DNA from 2 places in the Streptomyces gottesmaniae genome. Region 1 is predicted to be linked to the other one. Evidence: predicted binding sites of a transcription regulator. Region 1 holds the regulator's gene; the other holds the start of a gene.
What was found. The regulator HrcA, encoded in region 1, represses chaperone genes, less so after heat shock. The targets are predictions, from matches to a motif close to TTNGCACTCNGNNNNNCNGAGTGCNAA.

Region 1 (14,391 bases):
GCCAGCACTCCGCCCTCGCCCTCGACCGGCGCCTCGATCAACTGGACCGTCTCCCGGTAGGCGGTGGCGTACCGCAGTCGGTCGAAGAACCGCTGGCCGGAGCGCGGGTAGTGCGCCGTGACGTCGTGCGGGACCCTGTCGAGGTTGATCCGCTGGATCACACCGGCGAGCCCCAGGGAGTGGTCCCCGTGGAAATGGGTGACGCAGATGCGGTTCAGGTCGTGTGCGGCGACCCCGGCGCGCAGCATCTGCCGCTGGGTACCCTCGCCGGGGTCGAAGAGGAGCCCCTCGGTGCCCCAGCGGAGCAGATAGCCGTTGTGGTTGCGGTGCCGGGTCGGGACCTGGCTGGCGGTGCCCAGGACCACCAGTTCACGTACGGACACGGCTCGTCACCCGGGGGGCCACTGCAGGCCACGACCGCCGACGACGTGGGCGTGCGCGTGGAAGACGGTCTGGCCGGCGCCGGTGCCGGTGTTGAAGACGATGCGGTAGCTCTCCAGCTTGTCCTCGTCCGCGACGGCCTGTGTCTCGCGGAGGACGTCCGCGGCCAGGTCGGGGGCGGCGGCGGCGAGTGTCGCGGCGTCCGTGTAGTGCGCCTTCGGGATGACCAGGACGTGGGTCGGCGCCTGGGGGTTGATGTCCCGGAACGCGACCGTGGTGTCCGTCTCCCTGACGATCGTCGCGGGTACGTGTCCCGCCACGATCTTGCAGAACAGACAGTCGTCCTGCGGCTCCCCAGCCATACGTTGCCTCCCAGCCACCGGTGATCGCCTACGGGGGCATGCTATCGCCAGGGTGCGTCTCGGGTGCGGGTCCGGTGGGGCTGGTCGCGCAGTTCCCCGCGCCCCTGAAAAAGCAGGGGCTACGCCCCGTGCTTTTTCGGCCCGAGAGGGCCGGAGGCCCTTAAGGGGCGCGGGGAACTGCGCGAGAAGCCCCACCGGACCCGCACCCGAGACGCACCCCCCGGCCGCTAAGACTCGGGCAGCGCGGGTGCCACCTTCGCCGGCGTCGCTTCCAACCCCTCCAGCGCGATCCGGATCGCCTCGTCGAGCTGAGGGTCACGCCCGGCGGCGTGGTCCTGCGGCGCCTGCACCACCTCCACGTCGGGATCGACCCCGTGGTTCTCGACCCCCCACCCGTACCCCTCCAGCCAGAACGCGTACTTCGGCTGGGTCACCAGCGTCCCGTCCACCAGCCGGTACCGGCTGTCGATCCCGACGACCCCGCCCCAGGTCCGGGTACCGACCACCGGCCCGATCCCGAGCGCCTTGATCGCCGCGTTGACGATGTCCCCGTCCGACCCGGAGAACTCGTTGGCGACGGCGACGACGGGCCCCCGGGGCGCGTCGTCGGGATAGCTGCTCGCCCGCATCCCCCGCGGCAGGTCCCACCCGACGATCCGCCGGGCCAGCTTCTCCACCACGAGCTGGGAGGTGTGCCCGCCCCGGTTCTCCCGGACGTCCACGACCAGCCCCTCCCGCGCGACCTCGATGCGCAGATCGCGGTGGAGCTGGGCCCAGCCGGAACCCACCATGTCGGGCACGTGGAGATACCCGAGCCGGCCACCGGACTTCTCGTGCACGTACGCCCGCCGGTCCGCCACCCACGCGTGGTACCGCAGGGGCTCCTCGTCGGAGATGGGCACCACCACGGGGTGCCGCGGATCCCCGCCGCCCGACGGCAGCACGGTCAGCTCGACCGCCTTGCCCGCGGTGCCGACCAGCAGCGGTCCCGGGCCGGCCAGCGGATCCACCGGCTGCCCGCCGACGGCGATGATCGCGTCCCCGGCCCGCACGGCCACGCCGGGCGCGGCGAGCGGCGAGTGCGCGTCCGGGTCGGAGGTCTCCGACGGCAGCACCCGGTCGATGCGCCACAGCGGGGTGCCCTGGGGACCGTCCTCGTGCCGGGAGATGTCCGCGCCGAGCAGCCCCTGCCGCCGGTCGCCGGAGCCGCCCCGGCCGCGCGGGGTGACGTACGCGTGGGAGGTGCCCAACTCGCCCTGGACCTCCCAGAGCAGGTCCACGAGGTCGTCGTGGGTGGCCACCCGCTGAAGGACGGGGCGGTAGCGGTCCAGGACGCCGGACCAGTCGACTCCGCCCAGGTCGGGCCGCCAGAAGTTGTCCCGCATCAGGCGGCCGGTCTCGTCGAACATCTGGCGCCACTCGGCGGCCGGGTCGACGGTCCGCCGGATGCGCGAGAGGTCGACCGTGACGTTGGTGTCGCTGTCGTCGTCGCCGGAGGCACGCCGGTCGCTGGGGACGACCTTGAGCTTGCCGTCGGTCCACAGCAGGACCCGTTTGCCGTCGCCGCTGACGGCGAAGTGGTCGGCGTCGGACGCCAGATACTCCAGGCGCCGCTGGGCGAGGTCGTACCGCTCCAGGGAGGTCTTCGGGTCGGGGTCGTCGGGCGTGGCCCGCAGATGGCCGAGGACGCCGGTGACGGGGTGGCGCAGCCACAGCACGCCGTCCTTCGCGGCGCGGAGCGTGGAGTAGCGGGCGGCCTCGACCGGGAAGGGCACGATCCGGTCGGCGAGCCCTTCGAGGTCGATGCGGGTGGTCGGGGTGCCCTCGCTGTCGGGGGTCTCGTCCTTGTCGGGCGCCTCGAACGGCCGGCCGTGGCGCTGCGGTCCGAAGGGGGACGGGGTGGTCGCAGCGAGCGTGATGAGGTGCGGGCGGGCGCCGCTGACGAAGTGCAGGTCGAAAACGTGTTCGTCGTAGACCGGGTCGAAGGCGCGGGCGGAGAGGAAGGCGAGGTGTTTGCCGTCGAGCGTGAACGTCGGCGAGAAGTCCTGGAAGCGCAGTGGGGTCGCCTCGGTGACGGACAGGTCGGCGGTGTTGGCGAGCTTGAGCTGGCGCAGCGGGCGCGGGCCGGGGTGCGACCAGGCGAGCCAGGCCGAGTCGGGCGAGAAGACCAGCCCGGTCACCTCGCCGTCCTCGCTGCGGTCGACCTCGCGCACCTCGCCGGTCTCCCGCTCGACGAGCAGCACGCGGCCGTCGTCGGCGGCGACGGCGACCCGGCTGCCGTCGGGGGCCACGGCGAGTCCGAGGACACGGCCCAGCTGCCCGGCGGCGAGGCGGCGCGGGGTGGCGCCGGGACCGACGCCGGTCGCCGGGGCGAACTCCAGCGCGTCGTCGCCCTCCGCGTCCGTCACCCACACGACCCACTCCTCGCCCTCCACCCGGAAGGTGCGGGGCAGCCGGGCCCGTACGCCGTCCTCGGCGGCGAGCGCGCGGGCGGGGCCGGAGCGGTGGGTGATCCAGTGGATCGAGCCGCGCACGGAGACGGCGCTGCCCCGGGCGGTGTGGTCGGGCGAGGCGGACCCGAACCAGCGGGAGGCGTTCACCGGGAACGGCTGGAGGTCCACGCGCTGTCCGCCCAGCCGGATGTCGAGCCTGCGCGGCTCGGCGCCGTCCAGGTCGTCCAGCAGCCACAGCTCCCCGGCGGACGCGTACACGACCCGGGTGCCGTCGGTGGCCGCGTGCCGGGCGTAGAAACCGTCGACTGGGGTGTGCCGGCGCAGGTCGGAGCCGTCGGCGAGGGAGGAGTAGAGCGCCCCGACGCCCTCGTGGTCGGAGAGGAACGCGATCCGGTCCCCGACCCACATCGGGTATTCGAGGTTGCCGTCCAACTCGGTGTGCAGGCGCACGAATTCCCCGGCGCCCTCCGCACTCTCGTCGGCCCGGTCGATCCACAGCTTGCCCGCCGTGCCGCCCCGGTACCGCTTCCACCAGGCGGCCTCGCGGCCCATCGGCGCGGACAGCAGCACGGTGGCGGGGCCGTGGGCGACGTCGCCGACCGGCCCGTAGGGGAGGGTGGTGGCCGGTCCGCCGTCGAGCGGCACGGCGCGCGCCCAGCTCCGCCGGAGGCTGGCCTGCCCGTGGGTGCTGAGCGCGAGGACCTGACCGTCGGGGGTCCAGCCGCGCACCTGGGTGCGCCAACTCCCCCAGTACGTCAGGCGCTTGGCCGATCCACCGTCGACGGGCGCGATATGCACCTCGGGTGCGCCGTCCCGGGTGGAGGTCCACGCGACGGTGGTGCCGTCCGGGGAGATCCGCGGATGGTTCACGGGTACGTTGTCCGCGCTGACCCGCCAGGCACGGCCGCCGTCCAGAGGCGCGACCCACACGTCGTCCTCGGCGGTGAAGGCGACCAGGTCGCCGTGCAGATGCGGATACCGGAAATACGCGAGCTGAGTCACCCAGTTACTTTATGCAGCGTTCGGTCTGATGGGGAGGGGTTTGGATCATGTCCCTCGCCCCGGGACCGCGCCTCGGGCCGGGCCTCACTTGCCCTCGGGCACGCACGCCGGGTCCTTCTGGCACCAGATGGTCTGGGTGACGGTGACCGTCGCGGTCGGCCCCGGCCGGTCGGGGTCCGGCTGTCCGGCGCTCGGCGTCGGGGCCGGGGCGTCGCAGTTGCCGAGCACGTCGACGTGGAACCACTCCTTGCCGTCGACCTTCGCGGTCAGGTCCCCGCGTACGCACCTGCCGTTGACCTCTTTGGTCACCTTCCCGGTGACCTCGATGTCCCGGCCTTCCTTGTCCTCACCGGTGCAGTCGACGTCCGCGACGGTGTTCGCGGACGCGGACGGCGCGCCGGACTTCCTGTCGTCACCCTGCCCGCCCCCGCCGTCGCTGTCGTACGACGCCGTGCAGTTGAGCCACTGGACGTCGAGGCCCTCCCGCTCCAGCTCCTTGGTGGCGAGCTGGTCGGTGGTGAACGCGACCGCGCCGGTGTTGAGCCCGCCGCCCTCGCAGGCCACCAGAGCGGCGACCGCGCAGATGCCGAGCCCGGCTCCCAGCAGGAGCCGACGCCCGCCCGTCCGGTACGCCTTGACACGCCTCCATGCCCCCATGCCTGGCAGCCTGCCACCGCCCGCGGCGGCACGGAAGACCGCATGCGGCCAAGCCGCCGGGACCGGGGGACACGGGGCGGGGACGTCAGCCGCTCATCAGCAGCCATTCCTGCAGCTCGACCAAGTTCCCCTCGGGATCCTTGAGATGGGCCACCCGCATACGGTCGGTCATACGTGCGGGCCCGTGCAGGAGCCGCACGCCGAACGAGGTGATCCGCTCGCAGTACGCGTCGAGGTCGTCGACCCGCAGGACGACCAGTGACCGGTGCCCGTTCGCCGCGTCGGCCAGTTCCCCGAGCACCTCGGCCATCATCGCCCGGTCCTGGAGGGCGATCCCCGCGGACCCGACGGCCGGGCTGAACTTCTCGTACGGCCCGTCGACCGCCCCGGACTGCGGCTTCAGCCCGAGCACATCGGCGTAGAAGCGGTAGCAGACGGTGAAGTCGGAGACGAGCAGCCTTACTTGGGCGAGTTCCACGATGCTCCCTTGGGGGTCGGGGACGCCGGTCGGGACCGGGTGGCGGTCAGGACCAGCGTCCGGTCCGGCCCAGCAGCAACGCCCCGGCCGCCGTCCCGGCGGTCGACGTACGCAGCACACTGGGCCCGAGTCGGTACGCCCCCGCGCCCGCCTCGCCGAAGAGCGCCAGCTCCTCCGGCGACACGCCCCCCTCGGGCCCCACGACGAGCACGATCTCCCCGGCCGTCGGCAGCTGCGCCGTGGCCAGTGTGTCGTCGCCGCTCTCGTGCAGGACCGCGGCGAAGTCGGCCTTCGCCAGCAGCTCCGCGACCTGCTTGCCCGTGGCCGCGTCCGCGACCTCGGGGAATCGCGTCCGGCGGGACTGCTTGCCCGCCTCGCGGGCGGTGGCCCGCCACTTGGCGAGGGCCTTCTGCCCCCGCTCGCCCTTCCACTGGGTGATGCAGCGGGAGGCGGCCCAGGGAACGATCGCGTCGATACCGACCTCGGTCATGGTCTCGACGGCCAGCTCGCCCCGGTCACCCTTGGGCAGCGCCTGGACGACGGTGATCCGGGGCTGCGCCGCGGGCTCCTCGTGCACGGTCTCCAGGTCCATGACCACGAGCCGGTCCTTGCCCTCGGCGGCCTTGACGATGCCCTCGGCCCAGCGGCCGCGCCCGTCCGTGAGGACGACGTCCTCACCGGCCCGCAGCCGCTTCACGGAGACGGCGTGCCGGCCCTCGGGTCCGTCGAGGACGAGCTCGCCGCCGCAGCCGTCCGGCAGGTCCAGCGAGTCGACCACGAACACCGGTGCGGTCATCGCCCCTCGTTCCCGGTCTGTACGCCGCCCAGCCCCGCCGCCGGGCTGCCGACCCGCGCGGCGGCCTGCTCGGCCTGTGCGGCGGCGATCTCGGCGGCCAGCACCTCGACCAGTTCCCCGGCCGGCATGTCCCGGGCCATCCGGTGCCCCTGCCCGGCCCAGAGCGCCATGCCCTGCGCGTCCCCGGCCTTCGCGGCGGCCTTGCGCAGCGGGGAGGTGAGGTGGTGGACCTCCGGGTAGGCGACGGGCGCGTACGGGCCGTGCTCGCGCAGGAACCGGTTGACCAGGCCCCGGGCCGGACGGCCGGAGAAGGCTCGGGTCAGCTCGGTGCGGACGAAGAGGGGGTCGGTGAGGGCCTGCTTGTGCACGGCGTGCGCGCCGGACTCGGCGGTCGCGAGGAACGCCGTGCCGAGCTGGGCCGCGCTCACCCCCGCCGTGAGGAGCGCGGCGATCTGGCTGCCGCGCATGATGCCGCCGGCCGCGACCATCGGCAGCGCCACGGCCTCGCGGACCTGGGCCACGAGCGAGAGCAGACCGATGCCGGCGCGGTCCCGCTCGGGGTCGTCCCGGTGGGTGCCCTGGTGGCCGCCGGCCTCGACGCCCTGCACGATCACGGCGTGGGCCCCGGACCGCTCCACGGCCTGCGCCTCCTCCGCCGAGGTCGCGGTGACCAGGGTGAGCGTGCCCTTGCGGGCGAGGGCGTCGACGACCTCGGGCGTCGGGCACCCGAAGTGGAACGACACCACGGGGACCGGGTTGTCGAGCAGTACGGCGAGCTTGGCCTCGTAACCGTCGTCGCGTCCGCTGTCCGGGTCGCCCAGCTCGGCGTCGTACCAGGTGGCCTCACCCGCGAGCTGCTCCGCGTAGACCTCGACGGCGGCGGCAGCGGGGGGCGCGGGGTCAGCCACTCCGGTGGAGCCGGTGCTCGCGCCGGGGTGCTCCGGCTGCGGCATGAAGAGGTTCACGCCGAAGGGGCGTGAGGTGAGCGCCCGGAGCGCCTTGATCTCCTGGTACATCCCGTCGGCCGTCTTGTACCCGGCGGCCAGGAACCCCAGCCCGCCGGCCTCGGACACGGCGGCGGCCAGCCGCGGCACGGACACGCCGCCCGCCATCGGGGCCTGCACGATCGGGAGCGGGACGAGATCGGTCAGTGCGGAGGACATGACGGCATGGTGCCATGTCCTCCGGGTCCAGCCGAATCGGGGACGGACGGCCGCTCGTCGGGTGCGGGTGGGCGGGGGCGGGCCGGGGAAGCGAGGGGCGCGGCCCCCTGCTTCTCAGCGGCGGCGGGGACCCCGCGAGAGGCCCCACGCAGCCGCACCCGACCCGCGTCCGCTCAGCGTCCGTTGAACGCGTCCTTCAACCGGGAGAACAGGCCCTGCTGTCCGGGCTGGAACTGCCCGGTGGGCCGCTCCTCACCCCGCAGCGCGGCGAGCTGCCGCAGCAGCCCCTCCTGCTCGGGGTCCAGCTTCGTCGGCGTCTGGACCTCGACGTGGACGATCAGGTCGCCCCGTCCGCCGCCCCGCAGATGCGTGACACCGCGCCCGTGCAGCGGGATCGACTGCCCGGACTGCGTCCCGGGCCGGATGTCGACCTCCTCCAGCCCGTCCAGCGTCTCCAGCGGCACCTTGGTACCGAGCGACGCCGCCGTCATCGGGATCGTCACCGTGCAGTGCAGATCGTCGCCGCGCCGCTGGAACATCGAGTGCGGCAGCTCGTGGATCTCGACGTAGAGGTCACCGGCGGGACCGCCGCCGGGCCCGACCTCGCCCTCACCGGCGAGCTGGATGCGCGTGCCGTTGTCGACACCGGCCGGGATCTTGACCGTCAGCGTCCGCCGCGACCGCACCCGTCCGTCGCCCGCGCACTCGGGGCAGGGGTTGGGGACGATCGTGCCGAATCCCTGGCACTGGGGGCAGGGCCGGGAGGTCATGACCTGGCCGAGGAAGGACCGCGTGACCTGGGAGACCTCACCACGACCGCGACACATGTCGCAGGTCTGGGCGGTGGTGCCCGGGGCCGCGCCCTCGCCGCTGCACGTCACGCAGACGATGGCGGTGTCGACCTGGATGTCCTTCGTCGTGCCGAAGGCCGCCTCGTCGAGGTCGATCTCCAGCCGGATCATCGCGTCCTGACCCCGGCGCGTACGCGACCGGGGGCCGCGCTGGGACGCCGTGCCGAAGAACGCGTCCATGATGTCCGAGAAGTTCCCGAAGCCACCGGCGCCGAAGCCGCCCGCGCCGCCGCCGCCCGCCTGGGACAGCGGGTCGCCGCCGAGGTCGTAGACCTGCTTCTTCTGCGGGTCCGACAACACCTCGTAGGCGGCGTTGATCTCCTTGAACCGCTCCTGGGTCTTCGGATCGGGATTGACGTCCGGGTGCAGCTCGCGCGCGAGCCTCCGGAACGCCTTCTTGATCTCGTCCTGAGACGCGTCGCGGCGCACGCCGAGCACGGCGTAGTAGTCCGTGGCCACTTAAGACTCCGCCAGGATCTGTCCGACGTACCGTGCCACCGCTCGTACCGCTCCCATCGTTCCCGGATAGTCCATGCGCGTAGGTCCGACCACGCCCAGCTTCGCTACTGCCTCGCCGCCCGAACCGTAACCGACGGAGACGACGGACGTGGAGTTGAGTCCCTCATACGCGTTCTCATGACCGATGCGTACGGTCATGCCCGAATCCCCGGCCTCGCCAAGCAACTTGAGGAGGACGACCTGCTCCTCCAAGGCTTCCAGAACGGGCCGGATGGTGAGGGGGAAGTCATGTCCGAAGCGGGTGAGATTGGCGGTACCGCCGATCATCAGCCGCTCCTCGCTCTCCTCGACGAGTGCCTCCAGCAGGGTGGAGAGCACCGTGGCGACCGTGCCCCGGTCCTCGACGTCGAACGCCTCCGGCAGGTCCTCGACCAGCTTCGGGACATCGGTGAACCGGCGGCCCGCGACCTTGCTGTTGAGGCGGGCGCGCAGATCCGCGACTGACGTTTCTCCGAAGGGCGCCGGGCAGTCCACCAGCCGCTGCTCCACCCGTCCGGTGTCCGTGATCAGCACGAGCATCAGCCGGGCGGGGGCCAGCGACAGCAGCTCCACGTGCCGCACCGTCGACCGTGTGAGCGACGGGTACTGCACGACGGCGACCTGCCGCGTGAGCTGCGCCAGCAGCCGCACGGTGCGCGCCACCACGTCGTCGAGGTCGACCGCGCCGTCCAGGAAGTTCTGGATGGCGCGCCGCTCGGGCGGGGTCATCGGCTTGACGCCCGCCAGCTTGTCGACGAAGAGCCGGTACCCCTTGTCGGTGGGGATGCGGCCCGCGCTGGTGTGGGGCTGGGCGATGAAGCCCTCGTCCTCCAGCGCCGCCATGTCGTTGCGGACGGTCGCCGGGGAGACCCCGAGGTTGTGCCGCTCCGTGAGCGCCTTGGAACCGACCGGCTCCTCGGTGCCCACGTAGTCCTGGACGATGGCGCGCAGCACCTGGAGCCTGCGTTCACTGAGCATCGCGCACACCTCCAGCTCGCTCTTCCGTGACTCCCCCTTGGCACTCACCCCGGGCGAGTGCCAACACTCCCCGCCCAGTGTACGGCGGTGGGGTACGCCCCCGGCAAGGCCGGTCCAGCCATGTCATGCCGACGTGTACCGACCTGTCCGGCGATGTCGGGCCCCTGCCCGACCGTCGCCGGGTCCCCTGGCGGCGCGCTTCCTACCGACGGGTACGCGACGACGGGCGCGGTCGGCCCGGGTCCGCCGACCGGCGAGCACACGGGCGGCCGCACCGCCCCGCGGCCCGCCCATGGCGACCCCGGAAGCTTTCACGACAGGCCCTCTTCGCGGCCTGCCCCACCCCCTCCCGCACCGGCTGACGCCGAGCTACAGCTAGCGTCGGGGCATGACGGTGACTTGGGAAGAGTGCGGGTGGCAGGGATTGACGCCACGCGTCGGACGGTGCCGCCTTCCCGGCTGGGACTGCACGGTCGGACTGGTGGCCGGGGACGGTGCGGCCCTCATGATCGACGCGGGTTCCAGCCTGCGGGAGGGCGCGCGGTTGCGGGCCGAGGCGTGGCAGCTGCTCGGTGGCGCCCGTGTGACGCATCTCGCGCTCACCCACCCCCACTTCGACCATGTCTTCGGGGCGGCGGCGTTCGCCGGGGTGGAGGTCTTCGGCGCGGTGGGCGTCGACGGCGTCCTGACCCGTGACCGCGACGCCCTCCGCGCGGACGCCGTGCACCACGGCCTGCCCCCGGCGGACGCCACCGAGGCCGCCGACCTCCTCGTCCTTCCCCGACACCAGGTCTCCGGCGAGTGGACGCTCGACCTGGGCGGCGGCCGTCAGGTGCTGCTGGCGAACGTGGGACCGGGGCACACCGCACACGATCTGGTGGTCCTCGTCCCGGGCACGCCGGGGACCGGAGACTCTGCCGGTTCTCCGGAGGTCGTCTTCTGCGGAGACCTGGTCGAGGAGTCCGGGGAACCCCAGGCCGGCCCCGACGCCGTCCCGTCCCGCTGGCCGGACGCGCTGGACCGTCTGCTGGCCCTCGGCGGCGAGGACGCGCTGTACGTGCCCGGTCACGGGGCGGTGGTGGACGCGGCCTTCGTGCGGGCCCAACGCGACGCGCTGGCCCGGCGCTTCGGCGTGTCGGGCTGAGTACGGAGCATCCGGGCGCCGCTTCTCCTATCGTCATCCGAATGCGCCAGTACTCACCCGACCTGACCCCTCCCTGGAAGAAGCCCAAGCCGGTCCCCGAGGTCCCGGCCGACCCCGGACTGGTCGTCGAGGAGCCCACCACCGGCTTCTGCGGCGCGGTCGTCCGCTGCGAGGCGGGCACGGTGACGCTGGAGGACCGCTTCGGCAAACACCGTGTCTTCCCGCTGGAACCCCGGGGCTTCCTGCTGGAGGGCCGGGTGGTGACGCTGGTCCGCCCCGCGTCGTCGTCCCCCACCCGCCCGTCCCGCACGGCTTCCGGCTCGGTGGCCGTGCCGGGCGCCCGCGCGCGCGTGGCCCGGGCCGGCCGCATCTACGTCGAGGGCCGCCACGACGCCGAACTCGTCGAGAAGGTCTGGGGCGACGATCTGCGCATCGAGGGCGTGGTGGTGGAGTACCTGGAGGGCGTGGACGACCTGCCCGCGATCGTCGCGGACTTCGCACCGGGGCCGGACGCGCGCCTCGGGGTCCTGGTCGACCATCTGGTCCCGGGCAGCAAGGAGTCCCGTATCGCGCAGTCGGTGACGAGCGAACACGCACTGGTCGTGGGGCACCCGTACATCGACATCTGGGAGGCGGTGAAGCCGTCGTCGGTGGGCATCACGGCGTGGCCGCGCGTGCCGCGCGGGCAGGACTGGAAGACGGGGGTCTGCCGGGCGCTGGGGTGGCCCGCGGAGAACACGGGGGCGGTGTGGCAGGCGATTCTGGCGCGGGTCGGCTCCTACAGGGATCTGGAGCCGGAGTTGCTGGGGAGGGTGGAGGAGTTGATCGACTTCGTCACGGCAGCCGGTGAAGCCTCACCCCGGTGACCGTCCCGAACTCGCTCGTGTCCAGCTTCAGATCGAGCGATTCGAGCACCACCGGATCACCGAACTTGGTGATCCACTGTCCACGGTAGTCAGCTTGGTCCCCCTCTCCCACCGGGTCCGTCAAGAGAACGCAGTGCGCCACAATGGGGTCGACGATCAGATAAGCGGGGATCTTGCCTGCCGCGTAGATAGATCGCTTGACGCCGTAGTCCCGGTCGACACTCGTTTTCGAGACCACCTCGACCACCAGGCTGGCCAACCGAGAGGGAACCAGATTCCCCGAGGCCGGAGCCACGCCGCGTTCCAGCACCAGCAGGTCCGGAATGGGCTCGCTGGCTTCGCCGATGATGTCGACATCCGTCGTCTGGAGCCGTTCCCAGCGCTTACGCGGAATCTGGTCCTGCACGTCCGTCACGATCCGGTTGTGCACCAGATCGGGAGCAGCCGTCATCACGATTTCCCCGCGGAGGAGCTCGACCTTGACGCCCTCGGGAGGCTCAAGCTCCTCGAAGTACTTGGTCATTCCACGCTCGTCCACAGCGGTCATCTCCGTGGCCCTCCACATCCGCCGCGTACTTTTCGCGGCAGCCTACGAACCAGGTTAGGTACCGAATCCCTGTTTCGCAGGGATTCACCCACCCGAGTGATCAGTCCACCAGATCCCGCACCACCGCGTCCGCCAGCAACCGCCCCCGCAGCGTCAGCACCGCGCGCCCCTCGTCGTACGGGCCCGGCTGCAGCAGTCCGTCGGAGAGCGCGCGCTCGGCGGCCGCGAGGCCTGCCTCGCGCAGCAAGGACAGCGGGCACCCCTCCCGCAGCCGCAGCTCCAGCAGGATGCGCTCGACGCGGCGGTCCTCGTCCGACAGGAGCTCACGTCCGGCGCCCGGCGACTTCCCCGCGGCCAGCGCGCCCGCGTACGCGCCGGGGTGCTTGACGTTCCACCAGCGCACGCCGCCGACGTGGCTGTGGGCGCCCGGTCCCGCACCCCACCAGTCGGCGCCCCGCCAGTACAGCTCGTTGTGCAGGCAGCGCCCGGCGTCGGACGTGGCCCAGTTGGAGACCTCGTACCAGTCGAACCCGGCGGCCGAGAGCGTCTCCTCGGCGATCAGGTAGCGGTCGGCGTGCACGTCGTCGTCGGTCATCGGCACCTCGCCCCGGCGGATGCGCCGCGCCAACTGGGTGCCCTCCTCGACGATCAGCGCGTAGGCCGAGATGTGGTCCGGCCCGGCGCCGAGCGCGGCGTCCAGGGAGGCCCGCCAGTCGTCGTCCGACTCGCCGGGCGTGCCGTAGATCAGGTCGAGGTTGACGTGGGCGAAGCCGGCGGCGCGCGCCTCCGCGACGCAACGCTCGGGGCGCCCCGGCGTGTGCGTACGGTCGAGGATCTTCAACACGTGCTGCCGGGCGCTCTGCATCCCGAACGACAGTCGGTTGAAGCCACCCGCGCGCAGCGTCTCCAGGTAGGCGGGGTCGACCGACTCCGGGTTCGCCTCGGTCGTCACCTCGGCGTCGTCCGCGAGACCGAACTCCTCCCGGATCGCCCCCAGCATCCGTACGAGGTCGTCGGCGGCCAGCAGGGTCGGTGTCCCGCCGCCGACGAAGACCGTGCGGACGGGGCGCGGGTCGTCGCCGAGGACCTTGCGGGCGAGGCGGATCTCGTCGACGACCGTGTCCGCGTAGTTGTCGCGGGAGGCGAGGACGCCGCCGGTGCCGCGCAGCTCGGTGGCGGTGTAGGTGTTGAAGTCGCAGTAGCCGCAGCGGGTCGCGCAGTACGGGACGTGGAGATAGAACCCGAGGGGACGCTCGGCCGCGTCGGCCAGGGCGTGCGCGGGCAGCGCCCCGTCGTCGGGGACGGGCTCACCGTCGGGGAGTGCGGAAGGCATGCCTTCCATTGTCCAGCAACGGCGCCGGTCCTCGTTCCGCCTCGGCCGGCCCCTGCTCCGCCCGCGGTCCGCCCCTACTCCGCCCGCAGCACCAGCAGCGCCAGATCGTCGTCGGGTGGCCCTTCCCCGAACTCGTGGACGAGTCGGCGGATGCGTTCGGCGATCAGCTGGGCGTCGAGGCCGGCGCAGCCGGAGAGCGCGGTGGCGAGGCCGTCGCCGTCGTCGAACATGCGCGGGCCGCTGCGTCGCTCGGTGACCCCGTCGGTCACACAGAGCAGGGTGTCGCCGCAGCGCAGCTCGAACGTCTCCGAGACGTACTCGGTGTCCTCGATCACCCCGAGCAGCGTCTGCGGCTCGGCCACGGTCCGGACGGCGCCGTCGGGGCCGAGGAGCAGGGGCAGCGGGTGGCCGGCGGAGGCGAGGGTGCAGCGGACGCCGCCGGGGACGGGGACGAGTTCGCCGTAGAGGAGGGAGAGGAAGCGGGTCTGGGGGCCTTCGGGGTCGATGAGAGCGGGGTCGCCTGCGGTGACCAGGGCGCGGGCGGCGGCGTCGGCGGCCTCGGTCGCGTCGTCGAGGAGGAGCTGGTTGAGGCGGTCGAGCACGTCCGCCACGCCGTAGCCCTCGCGGGCGAGCAGCCGCAGCCAGGGCCGGGCCAGACCGATGACCACGGCCGCCTCGGGGCCCTTGCCCTGGACGTCGCCGATCGCGAAGCACCAGCGGCCCCGGCCGGCGGGGAACAGGTCGTAGAAGTCGCCGCTGGGTCCGCCCTTGTCACAGGGCTCGTACACCAGTGCGCTCGATACGCCGGGGATCTCGGCGACCGCGCCCGGCAGCAGGCCGCGCTGGAGCACGCGGCTGATGGTCGCCTGGCGGGCGTACTGG
Region 2 (14,391 bases), on a different contig from region 1:
GGCGCGGGCACCGTAAATCCAGTACGTACGGAGGCCTGACCACGCCTATCCTCGCCGCCATGCGACCAATGGGTGGGGAACAGGTACGGGAAGCCGTCGAGCACGGCCTCGCGGTGCTGGGGACGGTGGCCGAGCGAGACTGGAAGGGCACCAAGGCAGGACGGCTGGACTGGACCTGCCGGGAGACCGCCGAGCACGTCGCGTCGGACCTGATCGCCTACGCGGGACAGCTGGCGGGGCGGCCGACGGCACGCTGGGCACCGTTCGAGATCGACATGGCGGAGTGCGAGAACAACGCCGACCTGCTGGAAGTGATCCGCACGACCGGCGCCCTGCTCACGGCCGCCGTCGACACCACCCCCCGCTCGGTCCGCGCCTTCCACCCGTACCCGTTCCGCGCCGCCGACCGTGAGGGCTTCGCGGCGATGGGCGTCGCCGAGGTGCTGCTGCACGTACACGACATCATCGAGGGCCTCGGGCTCCCGACGGCCGCGGCTGTGCCGCCCGCCGGGCTCGGACTGTCGGAGTCCGTGCTCGCCCGCCTCTTCCCTCACGTCAGGCCCGGTGACGACCCCTGGGCGACGCTGCTGTGGGCCACCGGCCGGGGCGACCTGCCGGACCGGGCGCCCGTCACCGAGTGGAAGTGGAGCAACCCGCTGCACATCGACGCCGAGCGGCTCGTCCTCCAGGGCGTCCACCCGGCCGCCGCGGCCGATCTCGCCGAGGGCGGCACCGGCGGCTTCGACTGGATCGTGGGCGGCCCGGTCGAGGGCACCCGGGTCGGCGCGGGCCTGGTGTTCCAGGCGTACGAGGCGGGGGTGCACCGGCCGGAGTGGGGCATGTTCGTGCTCGTCCGCAAGGAGGACGGGCTGGCCGTAGGCGCGCTCGGCTACCACGGGGCGCCGGACGAGGAGGGCCGCGTCGAGATCGGGTACGACCTGGTCGAGGGGGCGCGCGGGCGCGGTTACATGACCGAGGCGGTGGGCGCGCTGACCGGCTGGGCGCGGGAGCGGAGCCGGGAGCGGGGGGACGTACGGTCGCTGTTCGCGGTCGTCGAGAAGTTCAACACCCCTTCGCAGAGCGTCCTTTCCCGCGCCGGATTCGAGAAGGTGAGCGACGACTGGGGCGACGGGGAGGACGGGGAGCAGTTCGCGTACGAACTCCGGCTGCGCGCCTGACGTACGCCGGGCCCGACCGCTCCGGGACCGGGTGCACAGGCTGGACGCGGTCTTCGTCGACCGACCCACTGCCCCGTACGGGCGGCGCGCCCGGCGCCGCGTGGCCCTCAGCCGCGCCCTCTCAGGCCGCGGGCCCTCGTCGTTTCGGCCTGCGCAGCCCCGCTCCCGTCAGCCTGCGCAGCAGTTCCTTCGAGCCCACCTCCACGGCGCCGGCCCGCACGACCTCCGTGTAGCGATGGGACGGGATGTCGTAGTGGTCGCGCTCGAAGGCGCGCTCGGGGATGCCCAACTCCCTGGCGAAGGCGTGCAGTTCGTCGAAGGACACATCGCTCACGAGGTGGGACCACATCCGCCCGTGCCCGGGCCAGGTGGGGGGATCGACGTAGAGGGTCACGGGGACACCGCCCCTCCGGGGGCATCCCCGAAGCCTCCTCCGGACGGGGCGCCCAGCGACCCCAGCGCCGCGACCCGCACCCCCGCCTTGTGGCACACCCACTGCGGATCGGGCCCGAGCTCCGGCTCGACGTCGAGGGCGTGCGGGTCGCCGTCGCCGCAGACCGGGCACAGGGGCCAGCGGCCGTACCGTTCGAGCAGGGCGTCCTGGACGTCCTGGGCGACGAGCCCGGCGACGTACGCCGCGCCGTCCGGCCACTGCTCGACCCACCAGCGGCGCTGTGCGACGGATTCCTCGACCATCGAGACGATGTCCGCCTCCGCGACTTTCCCGGACACCAGATCGGCGAGCACGAGGGCGCGAGCCGCGTGCAGCGTCTGCTCAAGGGGGCTCACGGGGTCACTGCTGGGGCTCATGCATCCATTGTGCGGCCCTTGACCATCGCACCCGACAGAAAATATCTTTCACTATGTGAGCGATGACGTGAAGGAAATTTTCTCACCGGCGTCCGCCCCGGTCGCGCCGCCCGCCCCCGCCGCCCTCGCGGCGAAGGTGCGGACGCTGGCGCCCTCCATGACCCGCTCCATGCAGCGCGTCGCGGAGGCCGTGGCGAACGACCCGGCCGCCTGCGCGGCGCTCACCGTCACGGGCCTCGCCGAACTCACCGGCACCAGCGAGGCCACGGTCGTCCGCACCGCCCGCGTCCTCGGCTACCCCGGCTACCGCGACCTGCGCCTCGCCCTCGCGGGCCTCGCCGCCCACCAGCTGTCGGGCCGCGCGCCCTCGGTCACGGCCGACATCGCGGTGGACGACCCGCTGTCCGACGTGGTCGCCAAGCTCGCCTACGACGAGCAGCAGACCCTCGCGGACACGGCCGCCGGACTCGACATGGGCCAGCTCGGCGCGGCGGTCGCGGCGCTCGCCGGTGCCCGGCGCATCGACGTCTACGGGGTGGGGGCGTCCGGGCTGGTCGCCCAGGACCTCACACAGAAACTGCTCCGCATAGGGCTGATAGCCCAGGCGCACAGCGATCCGCACCTCGCCGTCACCAACGCGGTGCAGCTCCGCGCGAAGGACGTGGCCGTGGCGATCACCCACTCCGGCTCCACGGGCGACGTCATCGAACCGCTGCGGGTCGCCTTCGACCACGGCGCCACGACGGTCGCGATCACCGGCCGCCCGGACGGGCCGGTCTCCCAGTACGCCGACCACGTCCTGACGACGTCCACGGCACGGGAGAGCGAGCTGCGACCGGCGGCGATGTCGTCCCGGACGAGCCAACTGCTGGTCGTGGACTGCCTGTTCGTCGGAGTGGCACAACGGACGTACGAGTCGGCGGCGCCGGCGCTGTCCGCCTCGTACGAGGCGCTGGCCCATCGGCATCGGATCGGGGGCCCCTCGCGGTAGCCGGGACGGCTGTCGCGGCGGCCGTGGCCGGCCGTCCCGGCCGCCCGGACCACCGCGGCGTCCGCCCGCCAACGCACAGTCGCTCCACCCGCACGAAATGAGTCGCCATGCCCCCCACCTCCCCGGACACCTCCGCACTCTCGAACGCCGCCGGCCTTCCGGGCGGCTCCGGCCTCCCGGGTGCCGCCCTGGCCAACCACCTGGCCGTGCGCGCGGAGTTGGAGTCGTTGACGACCGAGGCGTTCCGGCCGGAGCTGGCCGACATCGATCAGCTTCCGACGCTCGACATCGCGAAGCTGATGAACACCGAGGACGCGGGAGTGCCGACGGCCGTGGCCGCGCAGCTGCCGCTGATCGCGGCGGCGATCGACGCGATCGCGGAGCGGATGGGCCGGGGCGGTCGGCTGATCTACGCGGGCGCGGGGACGGCGGGCCGGCTGGGGGTGTTGGACGCGTCCGAGTGCCCGCCGACGTTCAATACGGCCCCGACGCAGGTCGTGGGCCTGATCGCGGGTGGCCGCGAGGCCATGGTCACCTCGATCGAGGGCGCGGAGGACTCGGCGGAGCTGGCCCGGACCGACCTCGACGCGCTCGCCCTGACGCCCGACGACACGGTGGTGGGCGTCTCGGCCTCGGGGCGCACGCCGTACGCGGTGGGAGCGGTGGAGCACGCGCGGGCGGCCGGCGCGCTGACGGTGGGCCTGTCCTGCAACGCGGCCAGCGCGCTCGCGGCGGCGGCCGATCACGGCATCGAGATCGTCGTCGGACCCGAGCTGGTCACCGGCTCCACCCGGCTCAAGGCGGGCACGGCCCAGAAGCTCGTCCTCAACATGCTCTCGACGATCACCATGATCCGCCTCGGCAAGACCTACGGGAACCTGATGGTCGACGTGCGGGCCACCAACGACAAGCTCCGTGCCCGCTCCCACCGCATCGTCGCCCTCGCCACCGGCGCGACGGACGACGAGATCGACACGGCCCTCACCGCCTCGAACGGCCAGGTCAAGAACGCCATCCTCACCATCCTGAGCGGCGTGGACGCCCCCACGGCGGCCCGCCTCCTGACGGAGAACGAGGGCCACCTCCGGGCGGCCCTGGCGGCGGCGACGTCTCCGTGAGCCGCTCGCGGCGGCACCCTGCGGCGGCCCCTGACCCACATCGAGGGGGTTGTCGGTGCCGCATGGCACCCTTCATAGGTCAGAAGAGGGTCCGCGACCACACCACCCCGGGGTGAGACCACCACCATGAACCACGCCCAGCTCACCGCCCTCGGCCGTGCCCTGCGTGTCCTCGGGGAGCACGGCGAGGCGCTGAACGCCGACACACCGGACGCCCGGCTGCACGAGGTGAAGGCCGACATCAAGCGAGCCCTGGAGCTGCTGGACGAGACGGTCACGACGGCCGCCCCCACCACCCGCTGCGCCGAGCACCCCAACGGCCCGGTGGACGAGGAGGCCCCCGACCGCTGCCTGCTCTGCGAGACCCGCCGCCGCGCCGCCCGCCGCACCGAGCTGAACGACAGCTACGGCCCGTCCCGCCCCACCGGCCCCACCACCCCGGCCCCCTCCCGCTACGGCATCCGGGACGACCGCCCCCAACCCCAGCAGCGCTGGCTCCCGGAAGCATGGAACGGCCAGGTCTGGCAGCTCTGCGGCACCCCCCGCCGCGACCGCCGCGAGGCCGAGCTCTACCTCGCCGCCCAACGCCGCGGCCCCCGCCCCGCCCTCGCCTACCGCCTGGTCCAGGAGTTCACCGACTACGACGTGACCCGCATCTGGGGCGAGCCGGTACGGGTGGACATCGAGCCCCTGGGGAACATGTGAGCGACCCCGGGCGCCCGAGAGTCTCGCTCAGCACGGCAGCCGCCCCTCCGCGTTGACCCGCCGCACCCGGGCCCGCAGCACCTCCCCCGGCGGGGCCTCGCGCAGCGCGTCCGGCGGGCAGTCCCACTCCCGCCCACCCCCGACCGGCCGCAACTGCACGTAACCGCCCTCGCGCCCCATCACCTCGCCGAGCCGCCCGTCGCGCACGTCCACGGCGTACGACCGCCGCGGGGCGCTCACGTCTCGGCCGCCTTGCGCAGCACGGCGGCGAGCTTGGCGGCGACCTGGAGGTTGCAGCGACCCAACTCGACGAGCGGGTAGGGCAGTTCACTGGCGCCGGTGATCGGGTCGACGCGCAGGGACGGCAGGATGATCCCGACGCCACGCAGGGCCTGGTCGAGCTGCTCCACGGCGTCCTCGGTCGAGAACGCGGACCTGCGCCGACCGTTCGCCGCTCTGTTCTTCACGTCGCCATTCCTCCACGCTGGGTTGCCGATTCGCCACACAGCGTGTCCGACAGCGCCCTAGCCTGGCCAGACACGACGCCCCAACAGGGGGACTGCTGTACAGGGGGTAATGGCCATGCCAGGACCGAAGGACCTCGACCCGTCGTCGTCGCCGCGAGCACTTCTGGGCGCGGAGCTGCGCCACGCGAGAGAGCGGGCAGGGCTGAGCCAGGAGGATCTGGGCCAACGGCTGTTCGTGAGCGGTTCGTTCGTGGGCCAGTTGGAGGCGGCGGTACGGCGTATGCAGCCGGAGATCGCCCGGCTGATCGATGTCGCGCTGGACACGGGGGACTTCTTCCTACGGAACTGCCAGGCCACCGCCAAGTCCAAGTACCCGGAACACTTCGCGGAAGCGGCGGACGCGGAGGCGGAGGCAACCGAGATCAGGGAGTACGCTCCGCTGCTTATCCCCGGGTTGCTCCAGACCGCGGAGTACGCACGAGCCGTGTTCCGGGCGTACCAGCCGACGGCACCGCAGCGGGTGGTCGACGACCTGGTGACGGCCAGGATGGAGCGCGTCCGCATCCTCGACGATCCAGCAGACCCCTTGTTGTGGGTGGTCCTGGACGAGGCCGCACTGCGTCGCACCACGGGCGGACCCAAGGTGATGACCGAGGCCCTACGGCACATCGCCGGGATGATCCACCAGAGCCGGGCGATCGTGCAGGTGCTGCCCTTCGACTCCGGCGCCCACGCGTCGATGGAGGGCTCCATCAAGTTGATGGACTTCATGGAGGCGCCCCCGCTCGTCTACTACGAGGGTGTCGGCACCGGCCGCCTGGAGGACGACCCCGCCACCGTCCGCCATCAGCGACGCACCTTCGAGTTCCTCACCGCCGCCGCACTGCCGCCAGAGAACTCCCTGGTCATGCTCGAAACAATGGCCCAGGATTATGCGCATGAGGAGCATCCCTGAGCACGAGCTGGGCTCGGCCACTTGGCACAAGTCCAGCTACAGCGGCGGCAGTGGCGGCAACTGCCTGGAGGTCACCCGCTGGCACAAGTCGAGCTACAGCGGCGGCGATGGCGGCAACTGCCTAGAAGTCACCCTCGCCCACCCCACGCACCCCACCCACATCCCCGTGCGCGACTCCAAGAACCCCCTCGGCCCGAAGCTCGTGTTCCGGGCGGAGAGTTGGTCCCTGTTCATCGAGGAACTGAAGCGCGACTGACCCGCGAAGAGGTCAGGATCTGACCTACATGGTTCCTACCGTGGGGGCATGAACACAACGACGAACACCCCCGCCCCCACCCTGCCCACCGGCGAGCGCGCCGACCTGCTGGAAACACTCGCCAAGCAGCGCCACTTCCTCCGCTTCACCACCCGCGACCTCACCGACGAGCAGGCCGGGCAGCGCACCACGGCCAGCGAACTCTGTCTCGGCGGCCTGATCAAACACGTCACGTCGGTGGAACGGAACTGGGCGGCGTTCATCGTGGACGGCCCCTCGACGATGCCCGACTTCACCGCCATGACCGAGGCCGACTGGGCCAAGCGCGCCGACGAGTTCCGGATGCTGCCCGGCGAGACGCTGGCCGGCGTGCTCGCGGAGTACGTCGAGGTGGCCGACCGGACCGACGAACTCGTGGCCACGCTGCCCGACCTGAACGCGTCGCACCCACTGCCGAAGGCCCCCTGGTTCGAGGGGGAGGCGAGCTGGTCGGCCCGCAGGGTGCTGCTGCACATCGCCGCCGAGACCGCGCAGCACGCCGGTCACGCGGACATCATCCGGGAGTCCCTGGACGGCGCGAAGAGCATGGGCTGACGCGCGGGCGGAACCGGCCCCGAAGCTCAAGCCACCAGCCGCGAGCCCTCTTTTTTTCGGAAGGGGAGGTGGGCCTCAACCCACCCTCCCACCCGGCGAGTTGACGTCACGCGTTCGACTTGCCACGCACCGTGACGATGCTGATACGGTGCCCGCAGACGAAACAGCCCCCGCCAGGTGCTACCAACACCTGCGGGGGCTTGACCTACGAGATCGAAGGATGAATTCGATCCCCATGGCTGCTGCCAACTCTAGTGCTGCCCCCCTGCCCGCGCACGCGGACCCGCACCCTCCGCGTCGCCATCCCATGGCGGCCCCGGGCTACGGCAAGCGCGCCGCCCCCGGCCAACTCCCCCACACGGCACAGGACTTCGCCGACCTCCCACCCCGCGAAGCAGCGATCGCCGCGTACATCGACCGCCTCCCCGACGGCGCCGACATCAGTGTGAAGACGCTGGCCAAGGAGCTGCCGTACGGCCAATGCGCCCTGCGTACAGCCCTCAACAGGCTTCAGGACGCGGGTCACTTGCGCCGGGGCCGCGAACACCTGACCGCCGATTCGGGGACGTCGCAGTGGATCACCCGAACGTGGTTCTCCCGTACCGCGCGCGACGACACCTGGTGGGCGAGGTTCACGCGGGGTGACGTACCCGAGGAGGAACCGGACCGAGCCCGCCCCACCCGCTCCCGCGCCCACATCCTGCTCGCCGCCCTGGGCCGTACGACGCCGGCCCTGTCCCTGTCCCAGGCCGGCTGCGTGGCCACCGGCCACCGGCCACCGGCCGCGCCCGCGGGTTCCCCGCCGGGGGCTCCTACTTGAACGGCACGTTCACGCAGGCCAGCCGCGCCCCGGCCGTGCCCGCGTGCCCCGCGTGGGTGGAGGTGGCCGCCGTGTGGAGAACCACCGAACGGGCCCCGCCGTCCCGGAAGCGCCAGTCGACGGTGGCGATCGAGCGGGCCGAACCGTCCTTGTTCGTCCGCACGTCCAGCCACACCTCGTTCTCGGGGTTGGCGTACGCCGGGTCGACGGACGGCTGGGTCGGGTCGAGCTCGTCCTGGTAGTGCGGCCCGGCGTCGGCGGGCAGCTTGCCGCACGGCTTGGTGTGGACGTGGGCGCCGTAGACGCGGTTCGCGGCGAGGTCCCGCAGTCGCAGCTCGATCCGCGTACCGCCGTCGCGCCGCAGCTCCTCCTTGACCTGCACCCGCCCGGCGACCGGGACCAGGGCGGTGTCGTAGGTGACGGCGGTCGCGACATCGGCGGTGTCGGCCGGGGCGAACACCGTCTTGACGACGACCTTCGGCACCGGTGCCTTCTTCTCGACCGTCTCGCTGGCGCCCGCGTTCGCGGCGACGCCGAGGCCGCCCGCGACCGCCACGACGGCGGCACCGGCCGCGAGGAACCGCTTGTGCTTGAGGGTGAGCTTGTGTCGTGCCATGGATATCTTGTCCGATTCGTGGGGGAAGGGGACCATCATGGGATGGTCAGCGCATCGGCGCCCCAACTCCCGGTGAAATAAGGAGAGTTGGGGCGCTGACGGCGCTGTGCCACGACACTACAACGACACATATGACGGAATTGGTTCGCTACCGCCGGGTACTGGGGAGACTTGGCGAAAGATCCCCGGCGCGCACCCGGCGCGGGCCCGGCACGGGGGCGACTCAGCTGAGCGACCCCAGCGCCGACGGCTCGAACGTCTTCAGCTCGTCGAAACGGCCGCCGAGCACCTTCGCCGCCCACTCGGGGTCCTGGAGCAGCGCACGGCCCACGGCGACGAGGTCGAACTCCTCGGCCTCCAGACCGTCCAGCAGGTCGTCGATCCCCTTCGTCGTCGCCGCCTCGCCGGTGAACGCGGCGAGGAACTCCCCGTCCAGACCGACCGAGCCGACCGTGATGGTGGGCTTGCCGGTGAGCTTCTTCGTCCAGCCCGCGAGGTTCAGCTCGGAACCCTCGAACTCCGCCTGCCAGTAGCGGCGCGTGGACGCGTGGAACGCGTCGACACCGGCCGCCACCAGCGGGGCCAGCACCGCCTCCAGCTCCTTCGGCGTCTCGGCGAGGCGCGCGTCGTACGCCTCCTGCTTCCACTGCGAGTAGCGGAAGATGACGGGGAAGTCGGCGGACACGGAGTCCCGCACGGCCGCCACGATCTCCGCCGCGAACTTCGTCCGGGCGACCGGGTCACCGCCGTAGGCGTCCGTACGGCGGTTGGTGCGCTCCCAGAGGAACTGGTCGACGAGGTAGCCGTGGGCGCCGTGGATCTCGACGCCGTCCATGCCGATGCGCTCCGCCTCGGCCGCGGACTTGGCGAAGGCCGCGATGACCTCGTCGATGTCGGCCTGGGTCATGGCCCGGCCGCCCGCGGCCTCGGTGCCGTCGACCCGCAGACCGGAGGGGCCGAACACGGGGGCGTCCGGGAAGAGCTTGCCCTGCTCCCGGACGGTCCCGATGTGCCACAGCTGCGGCACGATCGTGCCGCCCCCGGCGTGCACGGCCTCCGCGACCTTCGCCCACCCCGCGAGCTGCTCCTCACCGGCGAACCGGGGCACCCCGTCGACATCACCCGCCGTCTCGTGCCCGACGTACGTCCCCTCGGTCACGATCAGCCCGACCCCCGCGGCCGCCCGCCGCCCGTAGTACGAGGCCACATCCGCCCCCGGCACCCCACCGGGCGAGAACACCCGCGTCATCGGCGCCATCGCGATCCGGTTCGGCACGGTCAGCCCGTTGATCCTGACGGGTCGGGACAGCACCTCGGCGGCGCGGGACGCGGAGCCAGTGGCGGAAGCGGTGGAGGCGGTGGAGGCGGTGGTCACGTGGGGACTCCTTGAAGGGGAGAGCGGAATGAATTCCATGCGCACGCATATAGCGCTCGCCCTCCGCACAACCACGCGATCGGCCACGGGATTCCGCCCCCACCCCCGCATCCGCTGTGACCCCGGGCACACCGCGGAAGGGGCCCGCTGGGCGCGCCGGGAAACGCCCGAGGGCGGCACCCCCTGTCTCCAGGGGGTGCCGCCCTCGGTACGAAGGACGGTGATCGACCGGGGTCGATCAGAAGTCCATGTCACCGCCCGGCATGCCGCCGCCGGCGGGCGCGGCGGACTTCTCCGGCTTGTCCGCGATGACGGCCTCGGTGGTGAGGAAGAGCGCGGCGATGGACGCGGCGTTCTGCAGGGCAGAGCGCGTGACCTTCGCCGGGTCGATGATGCCCTCGGCGATCATGTCGACGTACTCACCGGTGGCCGCGTTGAGGCCCCAGCCCACGGTCAGGTTGCGGACCTTCTCGACCACGACGCCGCCCTCGAGACCACCGTTGACGGCGATCTGCTTGAGCGGGGCCTCCAGGGCGAGCTTCACGGCGTTGGCGCCGGTCGCCTCGTCACCCGTCAGCTCGAGCTTCTCGAACACCGCGGAGGCCTGCAGCAGGGCCACGCCACCACCGGCGACGATGCCCTCCTCGACGGCCGCCTTCGCGTTGCGAACGGCGTCCTCGATGCGGTGCTTGCGCTCCTTGAGCTCCACCTCGGTCGCGGCACCGGCCTTGATGACGGCCACGCCGCCCGCGAGCTTCGCCAGGCGCTCCTGGAGCTTCTCGCGGTCGTAGTCCGAGTCGCTGTTCTCGATCTCGGCGCGGATCTGGTTGACCCGGCCGGCGACCTGGTCCGTGTCACCGGAGCCGTCGACGATGGTGGTCTCGTCCTTGGTGATGACGACCTTGCGGGCGCGGCCCAGGAGGTCCAGGGTCGCGTTCTCCAGCTTGAGGCCGACCTCCTCGGAGATGACCTCGCCGCCCGTGAGGATGGCGATGTCGCCGAGCATGGCCTTGCGGCGGTCACCGAAGCCCGGGGCCTTGACGGCGACGGACTTGAAGGTGCCACGGATCTTGTTGACGACCAGGGTCGACAGGGCCTCGCCCTCGACGTCCTCGGCGATGATCAGCAGCGGCTTGCCCGACTGCATGACCTTCTCCAGGAGCGGGAGCAGGTCCTTGACGTTGGTGACCTTGGAGTTGGCGATGAGGATGTAGGGGTCCTCCAGGACCGCCTCCATGCGCTCCATGTCGGTCGCGAAGTACGCCGAGATGTAGCCCTTGTCGAAGCGCATGCCCTCGGTGAGCTCAAGCTCCAGACCGAAGGTCTGCGACTCCTCGACGGTGATGACGCCTTCCTTGCCGACCTTGTCCATGGCCTCGGCGATGAGCTCGCCGATCTGGGTGTCGGCGGCGGAGATGGAGGCCGTGGAGGCGATCTGCTCCTTGGTCTCGACCTCCTTGGCCTGGTCGAGCAGCGCACCGGAGACGGCCTCGACGGCCTTCTCGATACCGCGCTTGAGGGCCATCGGGTTGGCGCCGGCGGCTACGTTGCGCAGGCCTTCCTTGACCAGGGCCTGGGCGAGGACGGTCGCGGTGGTCGTACCGTCACCGGCGACGTCGTCCGTCTTCTTGGCGACTTCCTTGACCAGCTCGGCGCCGATCTTCTCGTACGGGTCCTCGAGCTCGATCTCCTTGGCGATGGACACACCATCGTTGGTGATCGTGGGGGCGCCCCACTTCTTCTCGAGGACGACGTTCCGGCCCTTGGGGCCGAGCGTCACCTTGACGGCGTCCGCGAGCTGGTTCATGCCGCGCTCGAGGCCGCGCCGCGCCTCCTCGTCGAACGCGATGATCTTGGCCATGTGAAGTGGTCCCTCCAGGACTGGGGGTGATTCCTTCGGACCGCGCCCGCGCCCGCGACGGACGGCTCGCCTGCCCCGTGGTTCCTTGCCCCACCTGGCCTGCGGGCCTCACCGACCCGGTCCTTCGTTGTCACTCTCACCTTCAGAGTGCTAACGCCAATGATTAGCACTCGGCATGGTCGAGTGCAAGCGCCTCTCGATGATCCGCAGGTGAACGTACCCCCGTGCGCCCGTCGGCGGACCCACGACCCGGGCCCGGACCGGTCGGCCCGGCGGCCCACACACGAGAGGGCTCGCACCCCGAAACGGGGTGCGAGCCCTCCCATGAAGAACGAAGAACGTCGCTGCGTTGAACCCGGCGCGTACTTCAGCCGGCCGCCAGTCGGACCATGTCCGCCTGCGGCCCCTTCTGACCCTGCGAGATCTCGAACTCGACCCGCTGGCCCTCTTCCAGGGTGCGGTAACCGTCCATCTGGATCGCGCTGTAGTGGACGAAAACATCCGCACCACCGTCGACCGCGATGAAGCCGTACCCCTTCTCCGCGTTGAACCACTTGACGGTGCCCTGAGCCATGCCTAACTCCCCTATTACTGGCCCTTGCACAGATCCACACTTCGCGGATCCGGGTCAGACCTCACCCCCCAACGGTTGGGGGTGTGCGCCGGAACGCGTCGACCGCGGCCGAATGTATCTGTCCAACTGCCCTCTGCAACAGGTCAATCGGACGAGAATTCTGGACACGACCGGTCGGGAATGTACGAACAATTCGCCCGAATTCAGGGCAAGTCGGGCCCCACAAAAGGAACGAATTACGCAAAAGGCCTGCACACTTTGGCTACTTCATATAGGGCGTGCGGCGCGATCAAATATGCGCCCGGCAAGGAATCACTAAGGTGATCGGACCGGGTTCCCCAACTCTACAGTGCTCAACCATAGAGAATTGCCCCCTCCGCTTCTCTCACGGTGGGGGCAATTCGATGAACTCTCGGTAATCGAAGTTACCGACGGTTACTACCGGCCGGTACGGAGCGGCGGTCAGCCACCGGCGACCGCGGGAATGATCGACACACCCGCGCCGTCCGGCGTGGCCGTCTCCAGGCCCTGCTCGAACCGGACATCGTCGTCATTCACGTACACATTCACGAACCGCCGCAACTTGCCCTGATCGTCGAGCACCCGGGCGGCGATCCCGTTGTGGTTCTTCTCCAGATCGGCGATGACCTCGCCGAGGGTCGCCCCCTCGGCACTCACCTCGGCCTGGCCCCCGGTGTAGGTGCGAAGGATGGTCGGAATGCGGACGTTGACGCTCATGACGTGTGACCTCCGGTCGGTGCAGAAGAGTGGTGGCGCGGGGCTGTACTGGGTATGCGGCTACCGCCGCGTGGGCGCGACCAGCCCCACGGACGCGCAGACGAACGACTACCAGCCCTTACGCGAGACCGGCCGCACGGAACGAATCGAGGTTGGGCCGAATGGTCGCGGTGAGTCCGGTCCCGGCCACCGCGTCCAGCGTCTTCAGACCGTCCCCGGTGTTGAGCACGACCGTGGTCAGCGTCGGGTCGAGAACGCCGTCCTCGATCAGCTTCTTCGTCACGCCGACGGTCACCCCACCCGCGGTCTCCGCGAAGATCCCCTCGGTGCGCGCCAGCAGCTTGATCGCGTCGACGACCTGCTCGTCCGTCACGTCCTCCACGGCCCCGCCGGTCCGCCGCGCGATGTCCAGCACATACGGCCCGTCGGCCGGGTTGCCGATCGCGAGCGACTTGGCGATGGTGTTCGGCTTCTGGGGGCGCACCACGTCGTGCCCGGCCTTGAAGGCCACCGACACCGGCGAACATCCCTCGGCCTGCGCGCCGAAGATCTTGTAGGGCTTGTCCTCGACGAGCCCGAGCTTGATCAGCTCCTGCAGACCCTTGTCGATCTTCGTGAGCTGCGACCCGGAGGCGATCGGCACGACCAGCTGGTCCGGGAGCTGCCAGCCGAGCTGCTCGCAGATCTCGTACGCGAGCGTCTTCGACCCCTCCGCGTAGTACGGCCGCAGGTTGACGTTGACGAAGCCCCAGCCCTCACCGGCCGGGTCGCCGATCAGCTCGGAGCAGAAGCGGTTCACGTCGTCGTAGTTGCCCTCGATGCCGACGAGCTCGCCGCCGTAGATCGCGGCCATGACGACCTTGCCCTGCTCCAGGTCGTGCGGGATGAACACGCAGGACCGGAAGCCGGCGCGGGCGGCGGCGGCGCCGACGGCACCGGCCAGGTTGCCCGTGGAGGAGCAGGAGAGGGTGGTGAAGCCGAAGGCGCGGGCCGCCTCCAGGGCCTGGGCGACGACCCGGTCCTTGAAGGAGTGCGTCGGGTTGCCGGAGTCGTCCTTGACGAAGAGCTTGCCGGCGTCGACACCGAGCGCGGCGGCCAGGTTGTCGGCCTTGACGAGCTGGGTCCAGCCGGGGTTGATGTTCGGCTTGGTGGCCACGTCCGCCGGGACGGGCAGGAGGGGCGCGTACCGCCAGATGTTCGCGGGACCGGACTCGATCCGCTTGCGCAGCTCGTCCGTGTCGTAGGCGGAGTAGTCGTACGCGATCTCCAGGGGCCCGAAACACTCCTCGCAGGCGAAGACCGGCCCGAGCGGAACGCGGTGACCGCATTCGCG

Region 2: a site for HrcA is predicted at 11,910-11,936, ahead of groL (chaperonin GroEL). Genes of this name have one in related genera too.

What each region holds. Positions count from the first base shown of each region.
Region 1 covers NZ_JAVRFJ010000035.1:13,266-27,656, reverse strand. The annotation lists gene RM704_RS32370 (ribonuclease Z) at 1-383, opposite strand, end outside; gene RM704_RS32365 (HIT domain-containing protein) at 390-743, opposite strand; gene RM704_RS32360 (S41 family peptidase) at 971-4,198, opposite strand; gene RM704_RS32355 (hypothetical protein) at 4,283-4,855, opposite strand; gene RM704_RS32350 (VOC family protein) at 4,941-5,333, opposite strand; gene RM704_RS32345 (16S rRNA (uracil(1498)-N(3))-methyltransferase) at 5,380-6,129, opposite strand; gene RM704_RS32340 (nitronate monooxygenase) at 6,126-7,292, opposite strand; gene dnaJ (molecular chaperone DnaJ) at 7,466-8,602, opposite strand; gene hrcA (heat-inducible transcriptional repressor HrcA) at 8,603-9,619, opposite strand; gene RM704_RS32325 (MBL fold metallo-hydrolase) at 10,008-10,763, shown strand; gene RM704_RS32320 (DUF3097 domain-containing protein) at 10,805-11,629, shown strand; gene RM704_RS32315 (Uma2 family endonuclease) at 11,598-12,176, opposite strand; gene hemW (radical SAM family heme chaperone HemW) at 12,277-13,509, opposite strand; gene RM704_RS32305 (SpoIIE family protein phosphatase) at 13,584-14,391, opposite strand, start outside.
Region 2 covers NZ_JAVRFJ010000036.1:1,443-15,833, reverse strand. The annotation lists gene RM704_RS32875 (Cmx/CmrA family chloramphenicol efflux MFS transporter) at 1-39, shown strand, start outside; gene RM704_RS32870 (GNAT family N-acetyltransferase) at 69-1,178, shown strand; gene RM704_RS32865 (DUF4031 domain-containing protein) at 1,300-1,572, opposite strand; gene RM704_RS32860 (DUF8819 family protein) at 1,569-1,988, opposite strand; gene RM704_RS32855 (MurR/RpiR family transcriptional regulator) at 2,044-2,979, shown strand; gene murQ (N-acetylmuramic acid 6-phosphate etherase) at 3,087-4,097, shown strand; gene RM704_RS32845 (hypothetical protein) at 4,224-4,802, shown strand; gene RM704_RS32840 (hypothetical protein) at 4,830-5,042, opposite strand; gene RM704_RS32835 (hypothetical protein) at 5,039-5,269, opposite strand; gene RM704_RS32830 (helix-turn-helix domain-containing protein) at 5,385-6,224, shown strand; gene RM704_RS32825 (DUF397 domain-containing protein) at 6,208-6,480, shown strand; gene RM704_RS32820 (DinB family protein) at 6,529-7,074, shown strand; partial or broken gene RM704_RS32815 (hypothetical protein) at 7,382-7,837, shown strand; gene RM704_RS32810 (superoxide dismutase family protein) at 7,887-8,510, opposite strand; gene RM704_RS32805 (NADH:flavin oxidoreductase) at 8,734-9,885, opposite strand; gene groL (chaperonin GroEL) at 10,124-11,746, opposite strand; gene RM704_RS32795 (cold-shock protein) at 12,114-12,320, opposite strand; gene RM704_RS32790 (ubiquitin-like small modifier protein 1) at 12,783-13,058, opposite strand; gene thrC (threonine synthase) at 13,177-14,391, opposite strand, start outside.